DNA from 2 places in the Microbacterium sp. NPDC091662 genome. Region 1 is predicted to be linked to the other one. Evidence: riboswitches for the same ligand, from Rfam matches in the RefSeq annotation. Region 1 holds a riboswitch; the other holds the start of a gene.
The links. Region 1 has a riboswitch for thiamine pyrophosphate ahead of ACIQLD_RS09740 (ECF transporter S component). Riboswitches for the same ligand answer to the same signal wherever they lie in the genome.
Positions count from the first base shown of each region.

Region 2: linked by a shared signal. The riboswitch ahead of thiM (hydroxyethylthiazole kinase) and the one ahead of ACIQLD_RS09740 (ECF transporter S component) in region 1 are both predicted to bind thiamine pyrophosphate.

Region 1 covers NZ_JBIVTM010000001.1:1,983,544-1,987,749, reverse strand. The annotation lists gene ACIQLD_RS09750 (ABC transporter ATP-binding protein) at 1-154, shown strand, start outside; gene ACIQLD_RS09745 (D-alanyl-D-alanine carboxypeptidase) at 236-1,900, opposite strand; TPP riboswitch at 1,983-2,092, shown strand; gene ACIQLD_RS09740 (ECF transporter S component) at 2,085-2,729, shown strand; gene ACIQLD_RS09735 (ABC transporter ATP-binding protein) at 2,729-4,186, shown strand; gene ACIQLD_RS09730 (energy-coupling factor transporter transmembrane component T family protein) at 4,189-4,206, shown strand, end outside.
Region 2 covers NZ_JBIVTM010000002.1:987,413-991,618, reverse strand. The annotation lists gene ACIQLD_RS18095 (bifunctional hydroxymethylpyrimidine kinase/phosphomethylpyrimidine kinase) at 1-1,586, opposite strand, end outside; gene thiM (hydroxyethylthiazole kinase) at 1,583-2,431, opposite strand; TPP riboswitch at 2,422-2,516, opposite strand; gene ACIQLD_RS18085 (NAD-dependent epimerase/dehydratase family protein) at 2,523-3,485, opposite strand; gene ACIQLD_RS18080 (DUF402 domain-containing protein) at 3,531-4,206, opposite strand, start outside.

The DNA.
Region 1 (4,206 bases):
GACGGGCGATGCGAACAATGCCGAAGGCACGGGGGCGGAGGCTGCGGCCGCTGTCGCCGGCGCCTCCGCGGGCGCTCAGGTGCCCGCAGCCGAGACGGCGGCAGCCCAGGCGCTGCTGGAAGACGGGGCGGACGGTTCCGGCCACCGTTCCTGATCTCCGGCATCGCGCACGAAGACGCCCCACCCCGCTCGCTCGGGGTGGGGCGTCCTCGTGTGTGCGTCGGCGCGGAGGGCGTCAGGAGCGGTCGGCGGTGATGCCGAGCAACTCGAGCGGGTGGGTCAGACGCCACCAGGGACTCGGGCCCTCGACATCTTCGGCCAGCACCAGCGGCGTCGTGACGGTGTTGAGCGGGCCGGTCGTGGTCAGTGTGCCCACCGCGTCGTCCTGCTCGCGTGCGTCGCCGAGGTCGAAGGCCGCAGCGGCTGTGGCGGTCGCGCCGTTCCACAGCACCACCTCGGCGTCCGACTCGGTGATGACATCGACCTTCTCGCCCCAGGGGGTCGTGACCCGACCGACCACGGTGTCCTTCGCTACGGCGGGCGCCTGAGCCTCCAGCGCCGCTTCCGCTTCGGTGAACAGGGAACGGGTGAGAGCGAGTCGCTGCTCGTTGCCGGCCTGGTTCAGCGCCGCGGCGAAGAGATGCACGGTTGTGTCGCCGATGACCACGTCTTTGGCGGTGAGCAGATTCCAGCCGACGAGCGTGCCGGTCTTGATGCCGACGACGCCGGGATCGTCGAGCATCCCGTTCGTGTTGACGACCGTGCCGGCGCCCGGCAGATCGACCGACTTGGTGCCGACGATCTCGGCGAAAACCGGGTTCTGCATCGCGCGCTCGCCGAGCGTGACCAGTGCCTCGGGGGTGGCCACGTTGCGCTCGTCGAAGCCCGACGGCGTCACGACGGTGATGCCGGTGAGGCCACGTTCGCGCAGCCACACCTCGGCGGCCCGAGCGAACTCGCGGTCGGAACCCCAAATCTCGGTCGCGAGGCGGTCGATGTAGTTGTTCGCGGACCCCATGAGGGTTCCCTGCAGCAACTGATACTCCGTCAGCACGCCGCCGATCGGCACGTCGAGGGCGGACTGGTCGCTGCGCCGGTAGTCCCAGTACTTCACGCTGTCGGCGCGGGTGAAGGAGAACTCGGGCCCTTGCTCGCCGACCGCCAGCGGCATGCGGTCGAGCACCATCAGGCTGCTCACGACCTTGGTGATGCTGGCGATGCTCACGGCGTCGGGCACGGACGCCGCAGTGGTCATGCCCGCGATGCCGACGGCGCCGGCACCTTCGGTCGGCCAGGTGACGGTGGCGGCGGCAGCGGGAGTGGTCGTGAACTCGACGGACTGCACCGTGGGTGGCACCTCGTGCAGCGGCCACAGCAACGTGGTCCCGGCGTACGCGGCGACGAGGCCGACCAGCGTGGCGAGCGGGACCAGGATGCCGGGACGGGCGATGGCCGGTCGAAGGCGGGCGTCACGCAGCAGGCCGTTCGAGCGCTCGGCTTCCGACGTCTCATCGAGAGTCGCGACAGAGGTGTGCGCGGCGACCGCCGTGGTGTCCACCCAGGTCAGGGCTGTGGCCGGGGCGGTGTCGTCCGCCCACTGGGGTGCGGTCGAATCCAGCAGCGCGAGGGCTTCGTCGGAGGTCTCAGGGGTCACACGCTCGCGGGGGACGAACGGCGGCTTCGTCAGAGGGGGAGCGGCCGGTTCGGGGGTGAGCACCGGTTCCGGTGCGATCACGGGCTCCGGTGCGACGATCGATTCCGGCGCGTGCGTCGATGTCTGCTCGGCCGTCAGCACCGATCCGCCCGTCGCAGTATCGACTGGTCCGGAGGGGGCGGCGGTCGCCGGGCCGTCGTCGCTGACGACGCCCGTCGCCTCGTCGGCGGGATCTGAAGCGGTCACTCGTTTACGGTACCCAATCCCGGGCGAGTTCCGCGGCGCACGGCACTGTCGCCACGCGGGTGTCGCCAGCGGGTAGGATCTTCAGCACAACCACGGGAGTCCGGCGAGCCGGGCTGAGAGGGAGCGAATCGCGCTTCGACCGTCGAACCTGATCTGGGTCATGCCAGCGCAGGGAGGAGTTCAGATGAGTACGCCCACGTCCACATCCGCCGCAGCGAAGACGGCAGGGAACACCCCGGGCCGGAGCTATCTGCGCTGGCGGATCGTCGACATCGTCGTCGCCAGCGTCATCGGTGTCGCCGCCGGTCTGATCTTCTTGGCCTGGAACGTCGGCTACCTCGGACCGAAGGCCCTGCTCGAGCCCCTGCTTCCCGGCATCCAGGGTCTCCTCGACGGCCCGTGGCTCTTCGCCGGCGTGCTCGGTGGACTCATCATCCGCAAGGCGGGGGCGGCGATCTACGTCGAGCTGCTCGCGGCCGTGGTCTCGGCGCTCATCGGCAACCAGTGGGGCGGGTTCCTCACCCTCGAGGCCGGTCTCGTGCAGGGGCTCGGCGCCGAGCTGGTCTTCCTGCTCTTCTTCTACCGTCGCTGGTCGCTTCCGGTCGCCATCCTCGCCGGTGCGGGCGCCGCCCTTGCCGGCGGTATCAACAATCTCGTGCTCTGGTACGCAGGTTCCGGCCCCGCCTTCACGATCATCTACTTGGTCAGCACCGTCATCTCGGGCGCCGTCATCGCGGGTGCGCTGTCGTGGGTGCTGGCGCGCGGAATCGCCGCCACGGGTGCGCTCGATCGGTTCGGCTCCGGGCGCGAGGCGCGCGTCCGCGTCTGATGTCGGTCGATCAGACAGTCCCGGCCGCCGTCGAGGCGCGCGGCTGGGGGTGGCGTCACGCAAGTCGCATCGCCTGGGCTCTGCGCGACGTCTCATTCCGCATCGAGCCCGGTGAGCGGGTGCTGGTGCTCGGCGCGTCGGGCGCGGGCAAGTCCACGTTGCTGCACGGCCTCGCGGGCGTGCTCGGCGGTGAGGAAGAGGGTGAGAGCGCGGGAGACCTGCTCGTCGACGGTGCTTCGGCCGTGGCGACGCGCGGCCGTTCCGGGCTCGTGCTCCAGGACCCCGATTCGCAGGTCATCCTGGCGCGGGCCGGCGACGACGTCGCGTTCGGTTGCGAGAACCTCGGAGTGCCGCGGACCGAGATCTGGACGCGTGTCGCGGCGGCGCTGGACGCGGTGGGCCTCGACGTGCCGCTCGATCACCCCACCAAGGCCCTCTCCGGTGGCCAGAAGCAGCGCCTCGCTCTCGCCGGGATGCTGGCGATGCGGCCGGGTCTGGTGCTGCTCGACGAGCCGACAGCGAATCTCGACCCCGCGGGGGTGATCGAGGTTCGCGATGCGGTGGAGCGGATGCTGGAGGCCCAGCCCGCGACGCTCGTCGTCGTGGAACATCGCCTCGATGTCTGGCTGCCGCTCATCACTCGTGTGATCGTGATCGGTGCGGGGGGCGTGGTCGCCGACGGCCCTCCGCGCGAGGTGCTGCAGCGTGAGGGATCCCGGCTCGCGACGGACGGCGTCTGGGTGCCGGGGTGGCCTCCGCGGATGCCGTCGCCCCCCGCGAGCCGTGCGGGGGAGACGCTGCTGTCGGCACGGGAGCTCTCCGTCGCCCGGGTCAAGGGCAATCCGGTCGCGACAGGCATCGATCTGGAGGTGCACGCGGGCGAGGCCCTCGCGATCACCGGGCCCAACGGTACGGGAAAGTCCACGCTCGGTCTCACCCTCGCCGGACTCCTCGTCCCCTCCAGAGGCGAGGTCGTCGCATCCAGCGCCCTCGCCGACGGTGCCGGTCCGTCGCCGATCCGCTGGACCTCCCGCGATCTGCTGACCCGAATAGGAATGGTGTTCCAGGAGCCCGAGCACCAGCTGCTCGCGAAGACCGTGCGCGATGAGCTCGCAGTAGGACCGCGGGCCCTCGGCATGACGGAGGACGAGATCGCGGCCCGGAGCGAAGAGCTGCTCGCCAGGCTTCGGCTCACGCCGCTCGCCGCCGCGAATCCGTACACGCTCTCCGGTGGTGAGAAGCGCCGTCTCACGGTCGCCGCCGCGATCGCGACGCGGCCACGCGTGCTCATGCTCGATGAACCGACGTTCGGGCAGGACTCCCGCACCTGGGCGGAGCTCGTCGCGATGCTCGCGGCGCTTCGTGACGAAGGCTCCGCGGTCGTCACGATCACCCACGACGGTGAGGTCGCGCGGGCCCTGCACGCCGCCCGCTTCGAGCTCGGGGGTCCGGCGTGACCATGCTCGACACGCGCGCG
Region 2 (4,206 bases), on a different contig from region 1:
AGGAAGGGCCCCCGTTCCAGCGACCCCTCGGCGAGCGCCCGGATGAAAGGGAGCTCGTCGATCTCCGTGCGGATCTCCGCGATCTCCTGCCACCACTCTGCGGCGACGTCGTCCGCGGCCGGTCGGGTCTGCGCCGCCGCACGTTCCCGGAGTCCGGCGAAGTGGTCGACCGGCCCGTGCCCGCGCCCCACTCGCAGCGTGTCGCCTGCGCGCAGGGATTCACGGAGCCAGGCGCGTGCGGCGCGAACCGCATCGGCCGGCTCCTCTCCGCGGGCGAGAAGGGTGGCGAGCGCGGACGACAGCGAACAGCCGGTGCCGTGCGTGTTCCTGGTCGGGATCCGAGGCCCGGTGAACTCCTGGCGCGCCCCACGACGCGCGTCGACCAGCGCATCCGGAGCCGTGTCGCCGACGAGATGTCCTCCCTTGACCAGGACAGCCGCCCCCATCTCCGCCGACAGCCGCTCCGCCGCGGAGACCGCGTCCTCCCAGTCGGCGATGTCGCGGCCGGCCAGCACCGCCAGCTCGGCGAGGTTCGGGGTGACCAGGGTCGCGCGCACGAGGAGCTCGCGCAGGGCTCGTTCCGCATCTGCATCCAGCAATCGATCGCCGGAGGTCGCCACCATCACGGGATCGAGCACGACGACCGGCGGACGCACCTCGTCGAGCCAGGCCCCCACCACGCGGATGACCTCGGTGTCGGCGAGCATCCCGATCTTCACGGCGTCGATCACGATGTCGTCCGACACCGCATCCAACTGAGCGCGGAGGAAGTGCGCGGGCGGCACGTGCACGGCGCGCACGCCCTGCGTGTTCTGAACCGTCAGCGCGGTGAGGACCGCCATGCCGTATCCGCCGTTCGCGGCGATGGACTTGAGGTCGGCCTGGATGCCCGCTCCCCCGGACGGATCGCTGCCGGCGATGCTGAGCACCCTCGGCACGGCGCCGGCGAGCCAGCGCCGGCGGAACTCCCCCGCCGTGGCCCCGGGATCGTCGGCGGTGCACAGAACCGAGACGACGGCGAGCCCGGCCGCACCGGCTTCGCGAAGGGATTCCGTGTCATCGATGCCGACGCCGCCGATCGCCACGCACGGCAGTGGGCTGTTCCGCACGAAGTCACGGAAGCCGTCGATGCCGAGAGGTGCGGGATGATCGGGCTTGGTCGTGGTGGGCCGGATCACGCCGACACCCAGATAGTCGACGGTGCCTGCGGGCAGAGCGCCGACCGCGTCGAGATGTGCAGGAGTGTTCGCGGTGAGACCGATCAGCGCGTCGGGCCCGAGCACCTCACGCGCGCGCAGCACCGAGGCATCGCCCTGTCCCAGGTGCACGCCGTCGACCCGCGCACCCCGTTCCCTGGCCGCGACCGCGGCGTCCAGCCGGTCGTTCACGACGAGCAGCGCCCGGCCGTCGATCACCCGCGACAGCGCGATCAGCTGATCGACCGTCTCGGCGTCGGTCGCGGCCTTGTCGCGCAACTGCACGATGCGAACCCCGCCGTCGACCGCTCGGCGCACGGTCTCGACGACACCCCGATCCCCGCAGAGCGCCGCGTCCGTGACGAGGTAGAGCGAGAGATCGGCGTTCACCGGTCACCGCCTTCGACGCGTGCACCGGATCTGATGTCATCGGGTCCCACCGCAGCGAGCGCATCCAGCAAGGCGACGGCGAAGCTGCCCGGCCCCGCGGATACCGCAGCGGCGTGCTCGGCAGCGATCGTGTAGACGAGGCTCGCGGATGCCACGGCGGTGAGCGCATCATGCTCGGTCGCGCCGGCCGCTCCGAGGAAGGCGGCCATCACCGCACCGAGAGCGCATCCCCCGCCGGTCACGCGGGTCAGCAGCTCGTGACCGTTGGCCAGGCGCAGCACCCGTCGCCCGTCGGTGATGAGGTCGATCGGCCCCGACACCGCGACCACCGCGCCCGTGACACGAGCGAGCGACGAGGCGGCATCGGCTGCGGACTCCGTGCTGTCGGTGGCGTCCACCCCGCGTCCCCCCACGCTGAGCCCGGCAAGGGCGAGGATCTCGGAGGCGTTGCCGCGGATCGCCGTCGGCCGTTGCGAGGCGAGCTGGTGTGCGAGAGCGGTGCGCACGGGGAGCACGCCGATCGCCACGGGGTCGAGCACCCAGGGTGTACCGGATGCGGCGGCGCCGGCAACCGCCTCCAGACTCGCCGCCTGCTGCTCTGGCGTGGGGGTCCCCAGGTTGATCAGCACTCCGGAGGCGACTCCGGCGAACATCCCCGCCTCATCGACGATGTCGACCATCGCGGGGGCGGCCCCCAGCGCCAACAGTACGTTGGCGGTGAATCCCGTGACGACCGCATTGGTGATGCAGTGCGTCAACGGGGGCGTCTCGCGCAGCACCTCCAGCAGGGTCGCGGCGGAACCCGCGAGGTCGGGGGTGGAATCTGGACGCAGAAGATCGCTCATCGCGACATCCCTTCGCTAGTACGAACTAGATCAGGTTCGACGGGTCTGTTCTCAGCCGCGGATTGCGGCACCCCGTGTCACTGCTCGCAGTCTAGCGATCGGCCAGCAGCGCCCGCTCCTCCGCCCGTGTGAGTCCTGCGCGGCGTTCCCGGTCGATGCCGCGTGCCCGTTCGTCGGCCATGACACGCTCGATCGTGTCCGTGAGCGGACGAAGTCGTCCCCCGCTCGCGTGGAATGCGCTGTTCGAGCGGGTCATGAAGCCGCTCATGCCGATCGGAAGCCACAAGGGCAGGGACCGCGGTCCCGCCCAGTACTCGACATCGTGCGCACGGAGCCATCCCTCGTCCGCGACCGCCACGGAGCCGGTGTGACCAGCCGCGAGCCGAACCGCACCCAGCACATCGGCGAGGGGGTGCTCATCGCCCACGCCGTTGACGGCGCCGGTGCGTGTGGTCGCGACGATGAACGCCGCGAGATCGTCGACATCGACGACCTGCGCGCTCCTTCCCGCGAGCGGCGGCAGCAGCACGGCTTCCGTGCCTGCGCGTGCGAACGCCGCGGCCCAGTACCCGAACCGGTCGCTGGGGTCACCGTCACCCACGATGAGCCCAGGGCGCACGATGAAGCCGCGGTCTCCGAGCCGCGTGACAGCGTCTTCAGCTGCCGCCTTCTGCGCGCCGTAGTCGTACTCGTCGCCCGGGCTCGCGGCCGGATGTCGCGGAGCCGCCTCGTCCGCTCCGACCGTCTCGTCGTCGGAGTACACCGAGACGGACGACACGTACGTCCAACGCCCCGCCCGATCGCCGAGCAGGTCGACCGCTCGCTCGACCTGCACCGCGTGGGACGAGACGTCCACGACGTGATCCCAGTCCTGCCGCGCGAGGTCGGTGTAGACGTCGGCATCCTCTCGATCGCCTCGCACGAGCACGGCACCCGCAGGGGTCGGGCGGGAGCCACGGGCGAGACACGTGACTGCGGCGCCTTCATCGACCCATCGCCGGGCGATGCGCCCGGAGAGCCAGCCCGTACCGCCGAGGATCAGAACATCCGTCATGAGTCCATGTCATCAGGTGGCGGAGGCCGCGGGAAGCTCTTCCGCTCAGAGCAGAGTGGTGCGCGGGCTCAACCGGTCCAGGCCTGCGAGCACCGGAACGGTCCATGCGGGGTCGGGCCGCCAACGCACCCATTCCGAATCGAAAGGCCAGTCATCGGATTCGAACGAGGCGATCGCCGCATCCGCGTGCCGCTCGATCTGCGCGGCCTGCTCGGGACTGAGCCGCCCCTGCTGGATCGCGGCGACGACCTCGTCCTCGTCTTTGAGATGGATCCCGCCCTCCGGATCGATCTCGACGTCGAGGATGTGGTCGGACGAATAGGTGTCGTGATCGGTGCGACGATGCGCGTTCTCGAGATTCACATACCAGCCGGCGAAGGACCAGTCCGGGCCTGTGGTGTCGCTCCAGAACAACCAGACCGACCACGGCAGCCCGGCGGGGGCGATGCACAGCACCCCGTTGCCCCTCCACGGCTCGACGATGCGCGTCCGCGGCTCGAGCCAACGCCGATCGAGCGGCACCTGGCGCACGCGCTGTCCGTCGGCAGACCCCGGGGCCTCCTGCAGCGTTCCGGGTGCGAGCCAGGCCACGAGTCCCCGCTCGTCGTCGCGCACCACGCGCATCGGGGAGATCCTGGAGGGCTCCCCCGGCTGCCATCCCGGTTTCCGATAGTGCCAGTCGATCTGCGCACCGGGCTCGAGGAATGGTCCCTCCCCGAGC